Regions from separate parts of the Arthrobacter zhaoguopingii genome, predicted to be linked through region 2. Evidence: predicted binding sites of a transcription regulator. Region 2 holds the regulator's gene; each other region holds the start of a gene.
What was found. The regulator HrcA, encoded in region 2, represses chaperone genes, less so after heat shock. The targets are predictions, from matches to a motif close to TTNGCACTCGNNNNNNNCGAGTGCNAA.
Positions count from the first base shown of each region.

Region 1: the regulator HrcA is predicted to act here: its motif matches at 2,660-2,686, upstream of groL (chaperonin GroEL).
Region 3: the regulator HrcA is predicted to act here: its motif matches at 3,105-3,131, upstream of groES (co-chaperone GroES).
Region 4: the regulator HrcA is predicted to act here: its motif matches at 2,519-2,545, upstream of GVV77_RS06620 (Hsp20/alpha crystallin family protein).

Region 1 covers NZ_WIAE01000011.1:20,340-24,619, reverse strand. The annotation lists gene GVV77_RS13945 (uracil-DNA glycosylase) at 1-658, opposite strand, end outside; gene GVV77_RS13940 (DUF3263 domain-containing protein) at 784-1,080, shown strand; gene GVV77_RS13935 (LytR C-terminal domain-containing protein) at 1,105-1,740, shown strand; gene GVV77_RS18415 (TM2 domain-containing protein) at 1,785-2,501, opposite strand; gene groL (chaperonin GroEL) at 2,847-4,280, shown strand, end outside.
Region 2 covers NZ_WIAE01000002.1:315,580-319,859, forward strand. The annotation lists gene dnaJ (molecular chaperone DnaJ) at 1-273, opposite strand, end outside; gene hrcA (heat-inducible transcriptional repressor HrcA) at 435-1,448, opposite strand; gene GVV77_RS04395 (DUF3097 domain-containing protein) at 1,609-2,463, shown strand; gene GVV77_RS04400 (DUF4870 domain-containing protein) at 2,542-2,961, shown strand; gene hemW (radical SAM family heme chaperone HemW) at 3,007-4,236, opposite strand; gene lepA (translation elongation factor 4) at 4,273-4,280, opposite strand, start outside.
Region 3 covers NZ_WIAE01000005.1:111,096-115,375, forward strand. The annotation lists gene GVV77_RS07980 (acyltransferase family protein) at 1-688, opposite strand, end outside; gene groL (chaperonin GroEL) at 982-2,595, opposite strand; gene groES (co-chaperone GroES) at 2,669-2,965, opposite strand; gene GVV77_RS07995 (THUMP-like domain-containing protein) at 3,211-4,280, shown strand, end outside.
Region 4 covers NZ_WIAE01000004.1:84,717-88,996, forward strand. The annotation lists gene nhaA (Na+/H+ antiporter NhaA) at 1-1,177, opposite strand, end outside; gene GVV77_RS06610 (haloacid dehalogenase type II) at 1,327-1,995, opposite strand; tRNA gene GVV77_RS06615 (tRNA-Val) at 2,237-2,310, shown strand; gene GVV77_RS06620 (Hsp20/alpha crystallin family protein) at 2,637-3,101, shown strand; gene GVV77_RS06625 (SDR family oxidoreductase) at 3,223-4,020, shown strand; gene pstS (phosphate ABC transporter substrate-binding protein PstS) at 4,053-4,280, shown strand, end outside.

The DNA of each region.
Region 1 (4,280 bases), on a different contig from region 2:
GCGCCGACTCCACTGTTGGGATATCGGCGAACAGGGGCTTGAGTTTCAGCGCCTCCCGGCCCCACAGGACGGCGACCAGCGGTCCTCCCCGCGCCACGAGCGCTCGCAGCGCCGCGTCGGTGACGTCCTCCCAGCCCCAGCCGCGGTGCGACGCGGGTTCGCCCGCCCGCACCGTCAGTACCCGGTTCATCAGCAGGACGCCCTGCCGGGTCCAGCCCGAAAGGTCTCCCGTGGCGGGGGCGGTGACGCCGAGGTCATCCGCGAGTTCCTTATGGATATTGACGAGGCTCCGGGGCAGCGGCCGGGTGGCCGGGTCGACCGAAAACGCAAGGCCGACCGAATGCCCGGGCGTCGGGTAGGGATCCTGGCCTACGATGACGACCTTCACCCCGGCCAGGGGGCCACTGAAGGCCCTGAGGATATTTCCGGGCTGCGGAAGGATCCGGTGGTCGGCGCGGCGGTCCTCCTCGAGCCGCGCGGCCAGGCGGTGGAGTGTCGGTTCCTGGGGCGCGAGGGCGGGCGCCCAGTCCTCGGCGACGACCGTTCGGACCGGGACGGGGGCGGCAAAGGGAAAATCCGGACCGCCCGAGGCTCCGCCCGGCACGGCCGGCTCCGGGGCCGGGGGCAGCGGGAACAGGGGAACATCCTCGTAGCGCATTCCCTCATTCTGGCCGATCGGCGCGGGGCTCCGGGAACGTGCGGGCGGGCCGGGCGGTGAATGACAGTTATGTCATTCACAATTACCATGGGTGGGGAAGCATTACCTAGAACGAGGAGCGGCGCGTGAGCGAGCCAGCGGGGGCCCCTGCCCCAGCCCCCGGCAGCAGGGGCGTCCTCAGCGAGCGGGAACAGCAGATGCTGGCGCTCGAGCGTGAGTGGTGGAAGTACTCCGGAGCCAAGGAACAGGCGATCCGGGACCTCTTCAACATGTCCGCCACCCACTACTACCAGGTTCTCAATGCGCTGATCGATTCGGAGGCGGCCCTCGCCCACGACCCGATGCTCGTGAAGAGGCTGCGCAGGCTGCGGACATCGCGCCAGCGTGCACGCTCCGCCCGCCGCCTCGGCGCCGACATCTGACCAACGCAAGGATCCCCTCACCGCATGAGCAAGTACCCCCAGGACGAGTTTGACCGCATCCCCGAGACGGCGTCGCGCCACGGGGTACACCGGGAGCGGCTTGTCGCCGTCCGGGGAAGCGGCCTCGGGTTGAAGATCGCCGTGGGAGTTCTTGCTTTGCTTGTGGGCCTTGCCGCCTACTTCCTGCTCCCGCGGATTGAGCTGGGCGGGGCGGGGTCTGCTTCCGCGGCCAATGCCGGCGCGGCCGCGGACAGCAGCCCTGGGCCCACCGGATCGTCGACGGACAGGCTGCGCTCGCCGGAACCGGGATCCCCGGGGGCCACCGGCACAGCCGCAGCGTCCACGCCGGCGACGTCGGCACCTCCGCAGGACCCGAAACCGACAGTCGATAAGGCGCAGAAGGTAAACGTGCTCAACAGCACCGGCGTCCCCGGGCTCGCCGGAACAGTTGCCGGGCGCCTGACCGCCGACGGCTGGACCGGCGCCCTGCCCGGAAACTGGGCCGGCGCCCCGCTCGAGGGGTCGGTCGTTTTCTACAACGGGGCGGAGCAGCGGGCCGGTGCCGAAGCCCTGGCCTCCGCACTGGGGATCGCCGCGGTGCAGGATGGTGCCGGCGTGTCGCCGGACCTCACGGTGGTCATCGGACCCGAGTTCCAGTAGTCCGGCAGCGACCGGCCGGTCTACGTACCGGCCGGCCTGCTCCCTTACTCCTTGAGGGGTACGCCCTTGGCATCGCGTCGGAAGGATTCGGTGCCCACGAGGATCATGATGCCCTCGATGAAGCCCCAGACGGCCCCCAATCCGAAGGTCACGATCGTGACGGCGATCTGGGCGATGCCGATACCCACGTATCCGAGATAGAACCTGTGGATACCCAGGGAGCCGAGCAGGATTCCGAGGAGTCCGGCCACAAGCCGCGACTTCTGCTCGGGATAGCCCGAGCCGTACGGGTAGCCGGGAGGGCCGTACGGCTGGCCCTGCTGGTACTGGCCCTGCTGGTACTGGCCTTGCGGGTACTGGCCCTGGAACTGGCCCGGGGGATACTGCCCGCCCGGGGGCGGGCCCTGCTGAAACTGGCCCTGCGGGTACTGGTTCCCCTCATACGGGTTCTGCTCGTAGGGGTTCGGCTGGTACTCACCGTACGGGGCGGGTCGGGAAGGATCCTGCGCGTAGGCATCCTGGGAGAACAGGTCCCGGGCGTAGGGATCCTGGCGGGGGCTTGAGGGCGCTGCGGGCTCTGGGTAGGCATCGCCGTTCTCCGGGAGGTTGTCCTTCCGCTCGAACAGCTGAGCCTGCGGGTCCACGGCGGTATCGTCGTGCTCCCGCGCTCCGCCCGGCAGGGGGTACCCGTCCGGCTGCGGGGCCGCTGCGTCCGGCGCAGGGTCCGATTCGGAGCGGGGCTGGTCTGGGGTCGTTGACACATTTCTCCTTGGTTGTTGGTGCTGCTTCCACGCTATGCCCGGGTGAAAGGCTGCGCATCAGGTAGAACCCCGGATCCGGCCCCCGGTTTTCAGGGTCATCCCCGGCCGTTCGGGTTCCGGCGGCTTGCACTCGTGCGGTGGGAGTGCTAATTATTGACTTAGCACTCGAACCCGCTGACTGCTAAGTCATGGGCATCGAGCAAAGCAGGCATACCACTGTGGTGAGGGTGCACCCGGAGCGTAAAGAGATCGTTTCCGGGAAAGCCCGTCCGTCGCGGGCACCGCAGGCTGGTGACCACTCGTTTGCTGAAATGCATAACTGTCCCCGAAAGGACCTAAGCCGTTATGGCCAAGATCATTTCTTTTGATGAAGAGGCCCGCCGCGGCCTCGAGCGCGGGTTGAACATCCTCGCTGACGCCGTCAAGGTGACGCTGGGCCCGCGTGGCCGCAACGTCGTCCTCGAGAAGAAGTGGGGCGCCCCCACGATCACCAACGATGGTGTCTCCATCGCCAAGGAAATCGAACTGGACGACCCGTTCGAGAAGATCGGCGCCGAGCTGGTCAAGGAAGTCGCCAAGAAGACCGACGACGTCGCAGGCGACGGCACCACCACGGCGACCGTCCTCGCCCAGGCCCTGGTCAAGGAAGGCCTCCGCAACGTGGCCGCCGGCGCCGACCCCCTGAGCCTCAAGCGCGGCATCGAGAAGGCCGTCGCGGCTGTCACCGAGGAACTGCTTGCCTCCGCCAAGGAGATCGAGACGAAGGAAGAGATCGCCGCCACGGCTTCGATCTCCGCTGGGGACACCCAGATCGGCGACTTGATCGCCGAGGCGCTCGACAAGGTCGGCAAGGAAGGTGTCATCACCGTTGAGGAGTCGAACACCTTCGGGCTCGAACTCGAGCTCACCGAAGGCATGCGCTTCGACAAGGGCTACATCTCCGGTTACTTCGTGACCGACGCCGAGCGCCAGGAGACGGTCCTCGAAGACCCGTACATCCTGATCGTCAACTCGAAGATCTCCAACGTCAAGGATCTCGTTGCCGTCCTCGAGAAGGTCATGCAGTCGGGCAAGCCGCTGCTGATCATCGCCGAAGACGTTGAAGGCGAAGCACTCGCCACCCTCGTGGTGAACAAGATTCGTGGCACCTTCAAGTCCGTCGCCGTCAAGGCTCCGGGCTTCGGTGACCGCCGCAAGGCGCAGCTGGCCGACATCGCCATCCTCACCGGTGGCCAGGTCATCGCCGAAGAAGTCGGCCTCAAGCTCGAAAACGCCACGCTCGACCTGCTGGGTCAGGCCCGGAAGGTCGTCGTCACCAAGGACGAGACCACCATCGTCGAGGGTGCTGGCGACGCCGACGCGATCGCCGGCCGGGTCGCCCAGATCCGCGCCGAGATCGACAACTCGGACTCGGACTACGACCGCGAGAAGCTGCAGGAACGCCTGGCCAAGCTGGCCGGCGGCGTTGCAGTCATCAAGGCCGGTGCAGCCACCGAGGTCGAGCTCAAGGAGCGCAAGCACCGCATCGAGGACGCTGTCCGCAACGCGAAGGCCGCCGTTGAAGAGGGAATCGTCGCCGGTGGCGGCGTTGCCCTGATCCAGGCCGGCGCCAAGGCGTTTGCCAGCCTCGAGCTCTCCGGCGACGAGGCAACCGGTGCGAACATCGTCCGCGTTGCCATCGATGCTCCGCTGAAGCAGATCGCCTTCAACGCCGGTCTCGAGCCCGGTGTTGTCGCCGACAAGGTCCGCGGCCTGCCCGCCGGCCACGGCCTCAACGCC
Region 2 (4,280 bases):
GAAGATGTCCTGGAAGGCGAATCCGGAGCCGGAGTAGCCCGAGCCGAAGCCGTTGTCGGTTCCGTTCTCGTTGCCGGTGGTGTCGTAGACCCGCCGCTTCTGCGGGTCGGAGAGCACCTCGTAGGCGTGGCTGACGCGCTTGAACTCCTCGGAGGCATCCGTGCCCGGGTTCACATCCGGGTGGAGCTTGCGCGCGAGCTTCCGGTAGGCCTTCTTGATTTCCTCGCTGCTCGCGCCCTGCGACACACCGAGCGCCTCATAGTGATTACTCACTCCTGCACATCTCTTCCTGTAGAACACGCTGTTCGGCTGACCGACGTACCTGCAGGCCCGGCACCCGGGCCCGGCCGACGTCGTTTATCAGCCCTTGCTATCCGGCCTTGGTCTCCGGCCTTGGTTTTGCTTGGCTTTGCTCATCCGGCTCGGCGTTGGCGCTAGTCGGCGAGGACCCTCGACAGGTACCTCGCGACCGCCCGCACCGCTGCCATCGTTCCCGGATAGTCCATCCGGGTGGGACCGAGGACGCCGAGCTTCGCTGTGGCGTCCGGCCCGTAGCCGGTGGCGACCACCGACGCCTCCGAAAGACCTCCGTAGGGGTTCTCGCTGCCGATCCTTACCGAGATGCCGCGGGCGTCCTGTTCCATCTCCGAGAGCAGCCGAAGCATGATCACCTGCTCCTCGAGGGCTTCGAGCACCGGTCCGATACTGAGGGGAAAGTCTACTGTGGATCGGGCCAGGTTCGCTGTCCCCGCCATCACAATGCGGTCCTCCCGGCTCATTCCGGCGAGACTCTCGAGGGTCGAGATGAGCGCCGCTCCGGCGGCACCAAGGGCCGGGGGCAGGACGGCGGCCGCTGCGGCAAGCTCCTTGGGCAGGGAGGACAGCGCCACCCCTGCCACCCGGGCGAGGATCCGCTGCTTGAGCTCGGCCAGTTCGGCTTCCTCGATCGGCGAGGAGACGGGGACGACCCGCTGCTGCACCGTGCCGTTCGTGGCGATCAGCACCACGAGGATCTGCCGGGGCGCCAGGAGCACGAATTCGATATGCCGCACGGCCGCACCGCCGAGCCGGGGAAACTGGACCACGGCCACCTGGTTGGTCAGCTGCGCCAGCAGCCGCACGGTGCGGTCCATGACGTCGTCGAGGTCACCGGCGCCTTCGAGCAGCGTCTGGATGGCCCGCTTCTCGGCCGCCGAGAGGGGCTTCACGTCCGAGATACGGTCAACGAACGTCCGGTAGCCCTTGTCCGTGGGGATGCGTCCCGAGCTGGTGTGGGGGGCGGCGATCAGCCCCTCCTCCTCAAGCACGGCCATGTCGTTCCGGATGGTCGCAGAGGAGACACCGAGCCGGTGCCGGTCAACCAGGGCCTTCGACCCGACCGGTTCCCGGGTATGCACGTAGTCCTCAACAATGGCCTGCAGCACTTCCAGGCGTCGTGGTTCGCTCATCTCGTTCACCTCCGCAGTCGCGTTGAAATTGGGCGGAGCGCCCCGTCCTTGGTTAGCACTCGACACGCCTAAGTGCTAAGTCTAGTACGTTCGGGACGATTGTTAGCATTGGAAAGACCGGCAGCAACTGTGCGTCGGCGCACACGGAAGCGAGATCAGGGTGGCCGACTTCGCCTGGGGGGCCCAGGACATCTCCGCCCCCAAACGCACTGTCCTGCCGGAGGTTCCGGCCGAGCCCGGCCTCGTCCTCGAAGACGTCCAGAGCGGCTTCGTGGGCGCCGTCGTGCGGGTGGAGAAGTCCGGTGGGCTGCACGTGATGGTCCTCGAGGACCGCCGCGAGAAGCGCCGGACCTTCCGGCTGGGGCACGGTTTCCTCGTCGACGGCGCCCCGGTGAAGGTGGTCGCCCCCTCGGCCGCACCGGTGAAGTCATCGACGCGGACCGCCTCCGGCTCAGTGAAGGTCGAGGGCGCGCGGGCGCGCGTCGCCCGGGCGAGCCGGATCTGGGTCGAGGGCCAGCACGACGCCGAACTGGTGGAGAAGGTGTGGGGTGAAGACCTGCGGCTTGAGGGGATCGTCGTCGAACCCCTCCATGGGGTCGACGACCTCGCCGGGGCAGTTCGGGCCTTCGATCCCGGTCCGCAGCGGCGGCTCGGGATCCTTGTGGACCACCTTCTGCCCGGAACAAAGGAATCGCGGATCGCCCAGCAGGCGATGGCCCTGCCAGGCGCCGGGGGCAACGTCCTGATCGTGGGCCACCCGTACGTCGATGTGTGGCAGGCGGTCAAGCCCGGTGCGCTGGGGCTCGCCGCCTGGCCGGTGGTCCCCCGCGGACAGGACTGGAAAACGGGCATCCTCGCCGGTCTCGGCTGGCCCTCCTCCGACCAGGCCGCCGTCGCCCACGGGTGGAAACGGATCCTCGGCAGCGTGAAGTCCTATGCCGACCTTGAGCCGTCCCTGCTGGGCCGGGTCGAGGAGGTCATCGACTTCCTCACCGCCGGCTCTCACGAATCCTGATGCCGCCGGCGCTCGGCAGCAAGTACCCTTAGAGGAAGTCCTGGGGTCAACCCGCCGCGCTGCAAAGGAAGAAACTCGTTGCCAAACACTGCCGATGAACCCCAGAACTCCGGAACTGGCGGAAACCGGTCTGCTTTTGAAGGGGCACCCGCCACGGCCCTGCCCCTCACGGCCTCCCAGGACCGGCAGTTCGCGACTCTGGCGCATTTCGGCGGCATTCTCGGGTTTGTGCCGTCCCTGGTGATCTATCTGATCTTCAAGGACCGCGGCCCCTTCACCGCCCAGGAATCGAAGGAGGCGCTGAACTTCACGCTTCCCCCCACTCTCCTGGCCTTCGTGGCGTGGCTGCTCTCCCTGCTGCCCGTGATCGGCGGGGTGTTCGCGGTCGTCAACGCGCTGATCTGGGTCGGCATTGCGGTGTTCTCCGTGACCGCCGGCATCCAGGTCAACCGGGGCAGGCCCTACCGGTACGCGTTGAACCTGCGTCCGCTGCGCTGACCCGTTCCGCTTCCCGGCCGCGGCCGGGAAACCCCGCCCGCGCTCCTAGTCCGGCAGGAGGCGGCGCACGACGGCGTCGGCCATCAGCCGGCCGCTGCCCGTCAGGCGCAGCCGGCCGCGGATGGCGTCCGGCCCGTCAATGAGGCCGTCGGCGATGAGCCCGGCGATGGCGTGCCGTCCCGCCGGCTCAAGCCGGTCGACCGCAAGCCCCTCGCGCAGCCGCACCCGCAGCAGGACGTCTTCGACGTACCGGTCGTGATCGTTCAGCACCTCGCGGCCCGCGGCAGGAGACGCGCCGGGCGTGAGCGCCGCGGCGTAGGCCCGGGGGTGCTTCACGTTCCACCAGCGGACGCCTCCGACGTGTGAGTGTGCGCCCGGTCCTGCGCCCCACCAGTCGTCTCCGCGCCAGTACGCCAGGTTGTGGCGGCACTCGTCGGCGGCCGTGCGCGCCCAGTTGCTGACCTCATACCACTGGAGGCCGCCGGCGGTGAGCAGTTCGTCCGCGAGGGCGTACTTTTCGGCGTGGTCGTCGTCGTCGATCGGGGGCACCTCGCCGCGGCGGATCCGCCCGGCGAGCTTCGTCCCGTCCTCGATGATGAGGGCGTAGGCGGAGATGTGGTCCGGCCCGTAGGACAGCGCCGTCGTCAGCGAATGCCGCCAGTCCTCGAGGGACTCCCCCGGCGTGCCGTAGATCAGGTCGAGGCTGACCTTCAGGCCGGCTCGCCGCGCCCACTCGACGGCCTGAGGCACCCGCTCGGGCGAATGGGTCCGGTCGAGGACCTTCAGGACGTGGGGAACCGCCGACTGCATGCCGAAGGACACCCGCGTAAACCCGGCCGCCGCGAGGATCTGCAGGGATTCCTCGGTCACCGAATCGGGGTTCGCCTCGGTGGTGACCTCCGCACCCTCGACCAGGCCCCACTGGGCCACGGCCTCGGAGAGGATGCCGGCGAGGTCCGACGCCGGGAGCAGGGTCGGGGTGCCGCCGCCGAAGAACACCGTCGAGAGCGGGCGGCGGGGCACACCGGAGGCGTCGAGCGCCTGGCCGGCGAGGGTGAGCTCCTGGTGGACGGTCCCGGCGTACTGGTCCTGGGAGCCCCCTCCGCCCAGTTCGGTGGCGGTGTAGGTGTTGAAGTCGCAGTAGCCGCACCGGACGGCGCAGAACGGAATGTGGACATAGAGTCCGAAATCCCGCCCGGCCGCGCCCTCGCGCGCTTGCTCGGGCAAAACTCCGTCAGCGGGCGCCGGGAGTCCGAGGGGCAGTGCGCTAGGCACCGGATCCCCTCCGGACGGAGGGGGTGTTTCCAAACGTCACTTCT
Region 3 (4,280 bases), on a different contig from region 2:
TCAGGGAGCCCAGCGCGAACTCCCACAACCGGGACCGGGTGTCGAAGTATGCGGCCGCCTGGTGGTGCGTGGTCTGCCAGATCGAGAAGGCGAGGGACAGGGCGAAGACCGCAGAGAAGACGGCGATGAGGACGGTGCGGTAGCGCCGCCGGGCGGCCCGCGCCGCGAGGGCGGAGACGGCGAACAGCAGTGGCCACAGCAGGAACACCTGGCCCTGGATGGAGAGGGACCAGAAGTGCTGCAGGGGGCTGGCGTTGCTGTCGTCCTGGGCGTAGTAATCCACGGCGTTGGCGGCAAGTTCCCAGTTCTGCACATACAGCAGGGACGCCCACGTCTGGTCGAAGATTCCCGGCCACCGGGAGGGCGGGGCCAGCACGGCCGTTGCGGCCAGGACAGCCACCAGGACGACGACGGCGGCGGGCAGGAGGCGCCGGAAGAGGCCCAGCCAGTACCGCAGCAGCTGCAGCGGCCGGCCCGACTCGACCTTGCCGACGAAGGAGAACGTGAGCAGGAAGGCGGAGATCAGCAGGAACACGTCGACGCCGCCGGAGACCCGGCCGAGCCACACGTGGTAGAGCACCACCATGACGACGGCGAGGGCGCGCAGGCCCTGCACCTCGGGACGCCGCTGGCGCGCTGCGGGGGCCGCGGGAAGGTTCTCCTCCGGCGCGGTCTTGGTTGCACCCACATCGACCCTTTCGCTTGGCCTGTCGGCGCCGCGGAGCGCCCGGTGTGCCGCAGGAAGCGGCGGCACAATGCTCCAGTTTACCGTTTCGTGATCTGGAGGGGCTCCGGGTCCCCTCCAGTCGCTGCCGCCGGTCCCCGGCCGGCCCCTGGCCGGGAGCAATCGGGTCGGGTGTGCCGAGGGCGGACCGCATCCGTTGGGTGGTGCCCGTTAAGCGAAACACCCCGGCCGGTGGACCCGGCCGGGGTGTTTGCTGCCTGCCGGCAGGGCCGGTGGCGGGCCCTGTCGTGCGGGGACTAGTGGCTGTGGCCGTGGCCGTCCTCGTCGTCCTCAGCGGGCTTCTCGACGACGAGCGTCTCGGTCGTCAGGACCAGGGCGGCGATCGAGGCTGCATTGCGCAGCGCCGAGCGGGTCACCTTGACCGGGTCGATGATGCCGGCGTCGATCAGGTTCTCGTACTCGCCGGTGACGGCGTTGAAGCCGTGCCCGTCTTCGAGTTCGGAGACCTTCGCAACGACGACATAACCCTCGTGGCCGGCGTTCTCGGCGATCCAGCGCAGCGGCTGCGCCAGGGCGCGGCGCACCAGACCGACGGCGGTTGCGGCGTCGCCCTCGAGGGCGAGGACGCGGCTGTCGGTGTCCAGGGCCTTGCCGGCCTGGACGAGTGCGGAACCGCCGCCTGCGACGATGCCCTCATCGAGTGCGGCGCGCGTCGCGGAGACGGCGTCTTCGATGCGGTGCTTCTTTTCCTTCAGCTCAACCTCGGTGGCGGCACCGACCTTGATGACACCCACACCGCCGGAGAGCTTCGCGAGGCGCTCCTGGAGCTTCTCGCGGTCCCAGTCGGAATCGGTGCGCTCGACCTCGGCGCGGATCTGCGCCACGCGGTCGGCGACGTCGGAGGCTTCGCCCGCGCCGTCGACGATGGTGGTGGCGTCCTTGGTGACCGTGATGCGCCGGGCGGAGCCCAGCACCTCAAGGCCGACCTGGTCCAGCTTCAGGCCCAGGTCGGGGGAAACGACCTGCGCACCGGTGAGGGTGGCGATGTCCTGCATCATGGCCTTGCGGCGGTCGCCGAAGCCGGGCGCCTTGACGGCGACGGCGTTCAGGGTGCCGCGGATCTTGTTCACCACGAGGGTGGACAGCGCTTCGCCTTCGATGTCTTCGGCGATGATGAACAGCGGCTTGCCGGCCTGGAGGGCCTTCTCCAGCAGCGGAAGGAATTCCGCCAGGGAGGAGATCTTGCCGGAGTTGATCAGGATCAGCGCGTCCTCGAGGACGGCTTCCTGGCGCTCGGCGTCGGTCACGAAGTACGGCGAGAGGTAACCCTTGTCGAACTGCATGCCTTCGGTGAGGACGAGCTCGGTCACCGTCGAGGAGGATTCCTCAATGGTGATGACGCCGTCCTTGCCGACCTTGTCGAAGGCCTCGGCGAGCAGGTCGCCGACTTCGGTGCTCTGGGCGGAGATGGCCGCGACGCTGGCGGTCTGGTGGCCGACAACCTCCTTGGCGTTCTCCAGCAGGCGCGCGGCAACGGCCTCGACCGAGACCTCGATGCCGTGCTTGAGCTGTCCCGGAGCGGCGCCCGCGGCAACGTTGCGCAGGCCTTCCTTGACCAGGGCCTGCGCGAGCACGGTGGCCGTGGTGGTGCCATCACCGGCGACGTCGTTGGTCTTCGTCGCTACTTCCTTGGCCAGCTGGGCGCCGAGGTTCTCGTAGGGGTCGTCGAGTTCGACCTCGCGGGCGATGGTGACGCCGTCGTTCGTGATTGTGGGCGCTCCCCACTTCTTGTCCAGCACGACGTTGCGTCCGCGCGGGCCAAGGGTCACCTTGACGGTGTTTGCAAGCTTGTCGACGCCGGCCTCGAGTGCGCGTCGGGCTGCATCGTTGAACTCCAACTGCTTTGCCATGGTTTGTTCCTTTCAGGCTGGTGCAGTGAGAAGACCCCGGCCAATACTGGCCGGGGTCTTCATCGGAAAAAGCTTACTTAACGACGACCGCCAGGACGTCGCGCGCCGAGAGCACCAGGTATTCCTGGCCGCCGTGCTTGACCTCGGTTCCGCCGTACTTCGAGTAGATGACGACGTCGCCCTCGGCGACGTCGACGGGAACGCGGTTGCCGTTGTCGTCGACACGGCCCGGTCCTACAGCTACAACCTCGCCCTCCTGGGGCTTCTCCTTAGCGGTATCCGGGATGACCAGACCGGAAGCAGTTGTCTGCTCGGCTTCCAGCGGGCGGACAACAATACGATCCTCAAGAGGCTTAATAGAGACCGACACTCGGGCTCTCCTTTGCGTTCGTTACTAATGGATTGAAGGCCGTTGGTTCCGCACTGGCCGTCGTCGCGGTGCCGGCCGGCACTTTCCTCGGGATTAGCACCCTCCTACTGAGAGTGCCAACCCTGACTTTATGCACTGGTTAGCACTCGGTCAAGGCGAGTGCCAGAACGCGCGGGTTTTCGGGAGCGCGCCCCGCGCCCCGGAGCACGGAGCGCACCGCCGGGTACGTCGCCTAGGGTTGGATCATGGCTTCCGAGAACCCCGTCACCGACTCCATCGCACCGATCCTCACGCCCCAGGGCTGGGAGCTGCTGAACTCGCTGGGCCCGTACTCGGAGGCCGGCAGCCTGCAGCTGAGCGAGCAGCTGCGCCGGGCCGGCCACGCCCCCGAGGTCGTGGCGGCGGCCCTGACCCAGTGCCGCCTGCGGGCAAAGGCCCACGCGAAGTTCGGCGGGTTCGCGGACCGGATGGTGTTCACGCAGGCGGGCCTGGAGCAGGCGACGCGGCTGCGGGTCGCGGCCCACCACGCGCAGCGGTTCGTGACCGCGGACCTGGTGCGGGTGGCCGACCTGGGCTGCGGGATCGGCGCGGACTCGATGGCGCTGGCCACCCTGGAGCGTGAGGTGACCGCCGTCGAGCTCGACGAGACCACCGCGGCCGCCGCGACCATGAACCTGCTCCCCTGGCCGAACGCGTCGGTGCTGAACGTCGATGCGTCCGCCGTGGATGTGACGAAGTACGACGGCGTCTGGCTGGATCCGGCCCGCCGCAGCACCTCCACCTCGGGTACCACCCGCCTCTTCGACCCCGAGGCGTTTTCTCCCCCGCTGTCCTTCGTCGAGGACCTCGCCGCCCGAGGCATGCCCGTCGGGGTGAAGCTTGGCCCCGGCATCCCGCACGAGGCGATACCGGCGGACTGCGAGGCCCAGTGGGTCTCCGTGGACGGCGACGTGACCGAGGCGGCCCTGTGGTTCAACGCGCTGCGCCGGCCCGGAGTGCGCCGCGCCGCCCTCGTGCTCAGCGCCCACGGCGCGGCGGAGCTGACCAGCGCCGAGGACTTCGGCGCCGGCCCGGAGGCGCCCGTCGGCCCGCCGGAGGGCTACCTGTACGAGCCGGACGGAGCCGTCATTCGGGCGGGCCTCGTCGCCGACGTCGCGGAGCGGCTCTCCGGGCACCTGCTCGATCCCCGGATCGCGTACATCTGCGCGCCGGAGCTTCACGAGACGCCGTTCGCCCGCCCCTACCGGATCGTGGAGACCCGCCCGTTCAATCTCAAGGCCCTCAAGCAGTGGGTGCGCGCCGAAGGCATCGGCGT
Region 4 (4,280 bases), on a different contig from region 2:
CAATGAGGAGTGAGACGGTAAACCCGATGCCGGCCAGCAGGGCGGCTCCGGCAATATCCACCCAGGACAGGTCGGGGTCGAGGTTAGCCTTCTCGGCCTTGGTCACGAGCCAGACCGCCAGCAGGATGCCGATCGGCTTTCCGACCACCAGTGCCAGGACGATGCCCACGGCGATCGGGTCAGTGATGGCGCTGAGGAACCCCGAGGCGCCGCCGATCGTCACCCCCGCCGAGAAGAAGGCGAAGACCGGGACGGCGACACCCGCCGACAGGGGGCGGATGCGGTGTTCCATCGTGTCCGCCAGCCCCTCGGCGTCCGGCACGGTGGAACCTTCGGCCTGGGCTTTCCGCGAGGGCTTGACCGGGACGGCGAAGCCGAGGAGGACCCCGGCGACGGTGGCGTGGACCCCGGAGGCGTGCACCAGGGTCCAGACGATGAAACCGAGAGGCAGCAGGATCAGCCACGGCGCCATCGCGTGCCGTTGGAAGAACCGGGAGAACCGGTGGGCCAGGAAGGCATAGAGGGCAAGCGGAAGCACCGCCAGCAGCAGGGGCGTAGCGGCAATGTTCCCGGAATAGAAAAAGGCGATGATGCTGATGGCGATCAGGTCGTCCACAACGGCCAGAGTGAGCAGGAAGATGCGCAGGGCCCCGGGAAGGTGGGATCCGACGACGGCGAGCACAGCCAGGGCGAACGCGATATCGGTGGCCGTGGGGATGGCCCAGCCGCGCAGGGCGTCCGAGCCGCTGGTCAGGATCACCGCGACGTAGATCAGTGCGGGCACCACGACTCCGCCTATAGCGGCAGCCACCGGCACGATGGCACGGGAGAAGCGGCGGAGGTCGCCGGCGACGAACTCCCGCTTGAGTTCGAGCCCGGCGAGGAAGAAGAAGATTGCCAGCAGGCCGTCGGCCGCCCAGGCACCGACACTGAGTTCGAGGTGCAGCGGTTCGTAGCCGAATTTGGCGTCGCGCAGGGCGAAGTATCCATCGGCGGCCGGAGTGTTGGCGAGGATGAGCGCCAGCGTCGTCGCGAGGAGCAGGAGCGCACCGCCCACCGTCTCCTTGCGCAGGATCGAGGACATCCTCAGGTGTTCGGGATAGCTGGCCCGGGTGAAGACCCGCTTCGCCGTGGATTCACTCGAGGGCTGGGTGGGTGGGGACGGGGTGGAGGACACAGGAGCTCCTTTTGTCGGCGGTCGCTTGAGGAAGCGCCGACCAGACTTCCCGGCTCACCGTGATCCAGACTACCCGGCGGCGCGGGTGATGCATACCGGGGGGTCCGCCGGCAGCCGGCCCGACGCGGCTGCCTGTGGCAGATGCAACATCAGGATTCGAGCTCCCGGGCAAGTTCCCGAAGCGCAGTGAGGACCAGATCGGGACGGCGAAAGGACGAGGGGTAAGGTGAGCCGTTGCGGTTCAGCCAAGCGGTCCGCATGCCCGCCCGCGCTGCCCCATCGATGTCCCAGGGATGGGAGGCGATCAGCATCATGTCCTCGACCCCGGTGCCGCAGGCACCGGCTGCATAACCGTACGCCGAGGGTGCGGGTTTCCAGAGCGGGGCATCCTCCACCGAGAGGAACTTCTCGAAACTGCCCTCGATTCCGGCGCGCTGCGCGAGCCCTTCGGCGATGGCCGCCGCGCCGTTGGTCAGAGTGATGAGGCGGTGGCCGCTGTCGGTCAGCGCTTCGATGCCGGGGATGACGTCCTCGTGGACGCCGAGGTTCCGGAACCGGTCAAGCAGCAGCGCCACGGCGTCGTCGACGCTCCGGTTGACGGGCTGCCCGGCCAGCACGGACCGGAGGGCATCCTCGGCCACGTCGGTGAAACGGGGGTTGATGCCTGCTGCGGTCAGCGCGAATCCGTCCCGCAGCAGGGATGCGAACCACAACCGGGAGGTTCCGTCCGAGCAGCCGATCCCGGCGAAGTGCCCGGCCATGGGTGAGAGGTCCGAAAGGGTTTCATTGACATCGAAGACAAGCACCGAGGGGCGCATGGCGCCCTACCCTCCGTCGATCGGGCAGGAGCTGGCGGGTTCCATGGTGTGCATCGGCTCTCCGGTTCGTTGGGCGTCCGCGGCGCAAACCGCTGGGGGAAGCCTAGTTCCGCCGACGGCCACTGGGAACAGTCCGCCGTGGAGCACCGCCTGCGCCTCCCTGCTTACCTGCCCCCGTCCGCGCCCCGGAGGTCGGGTTTGGAGCGGGCGGGAAATGCCCTAAGCTATTGGAGAACCATCTGCCTGTGTAGCTCAGTCTGGTAGAGCATCCGCTTCACACGCGGAAGGCCCGGGGATCGAGGCCCCGCGCAGGCACTCTGCGCCCTCCCGCAATCCTTGCGGGAGGGCTGCTTTTCTTTAAGCCCCTCCTGCGACGGCTTCCCTTCCCTTGCACGGGGGGGGAGGGCTTCACCCTTTAGGCCCTTCCTGCGACGGGTTCCCTTCCCTGGCACGGCCGGCCCGCCGGCCGTATCCGGCCTTTCCTCTTCGGCCCGAACGAACCTCAAAAAAGTTGGCGCACCACTTGGCACTCTCCTCTTGAGAGTGCTAATTTAACTGCAGGTTGAGCGGAACCCGCTCAACTCTGGTAGATGAAATAACCACCACCGTCGGTGGCCGTTGTGCGAAGGAGTTGTTTTCAAATGGCCATGAAGTTCGACCCGTTCCGGGAATTGGACCGCGTCGCCGGCGCGCTGCTGGATCCCCGGCAAGGGCTGCGCCTGATGCCCATGGACCTGTACCGCGAGGGCGACCACTACATCCTGACCGCCGACCTTCCGGGCATCGATCCGGGCTCCGTCGATATTGACGTCGACGGCCAGCTGCTCACCATCCGGGCCGAGCGCACCCTGCGCGGCGCCGAAGGGGTCAAGTGGCTGACCCGCGAGCGCGAGAGCGGATCCTTCCTCCGCCAGCTCAACCTCGGTCAGGGGATTGACATCGAGGCCATCTCGGCCCGTTACGAGAACGGCGTGCTGAGCGTCAACATCCCCGTGACCGAGCGGGCGAAGCCGCGGAAGATCGAGGTCATGTCGGGAACCGATTCCGAGGCCGTCAAGGGCGAGTCCGTTGAGGGCGGATCCGGGCAGAAGACCGTCGAAGCCTAGGAGCCGCAGGGCTCTCCCCTTCCCGGGCCGGGCCGGGCGCACCGAGCGTCCGTCCCGGCCTTCGCCTTTTCAGCCAGCGGATTCCCTTGCCAACACCATCACCTGCGGAAAGGATGGCGGGATGGATTTCTCTCCCGCCACCGCCATCGTCACGGGATCCGATTCGGGAATCGGCAGGGCCACCGCGCTGGCCCTGGCCGAGGCCGGCCTCGACGTCGGCATCACCTGGCACTCGGACTCGGAGGGGGCGGAGGAGACCGCCCGCGGAGTGCGCGCCCTTGGGCGGAAGGCCGTCGTCGCCGGGCTCGACACCACCGACGCCCCTGCCTGCGGCGACGTGGTCGACGCGATGGCCGAGGAGCTCGGCGGCGTGGACGTCTTCGTCAACAACGCCGGGGTCAAGGGCGGCACCCTGTTCCTCGAGACCGACTGGGATACCTGGCGCGGCACCCTCGCCGCGAACCTCGACGGGGCGTTCGTCTGCATCCAGCGGGCGGCGGCCCGAATGGTCAAGGCCGGCCGGGGCGGGCGCATCATCGCGGTCACCAGCGTGCACCAGGAGCAGCCCCGGGTCGGTTCCGCGGCGTACGACGCCTCCAAGCACGGGCTGGGCGGGCTGGTGCGGACCATCGCCCTCGAGCTGGCAGACCAGGGCATCACGGCCAACGCCGTACTGCCCGGGGAGATCTCGACCCCCATGAACGATGCCGAAGACGTGGATCCCCGAACCGTTGACCGGCCGGGCATTCCGGTGGGCCGTCCCGGCGACGCGAAGGAGGTCGCCGCGGTCATCGCCTTCCTCGCCTCACCGGCCGCAAGCTACGTCAACGGAGCATCGTTCGTCGTGGATGGCGGGATGCTCCTGATGGGCCCGCAGGCAGGGTCGCACCTCACCAGCGGGGCATGGCGCTCGCTCTGAGAAGCCGCATCCGGGCCTGTAACGTTGACCCGGTGAAACCTGTACCTCCCCGCCTCACCGCAGCCCTCTCCGCCGTTCTCCTCGGCGTAACGCTCGCCGCCTGCGGGTCTGACTATCCCCTGGGCCCGGAGCAGGAATCAGCGGCACGCAACGCCGACTCGAAGCTCCAGGGGGCCATCACCGGCGCCGGCTCATCGGCGCAGGGACCTGCCATGGAGGCCTGGCGGGCGGCCTTCGCCACCGTCAATCCACGCGCTCAG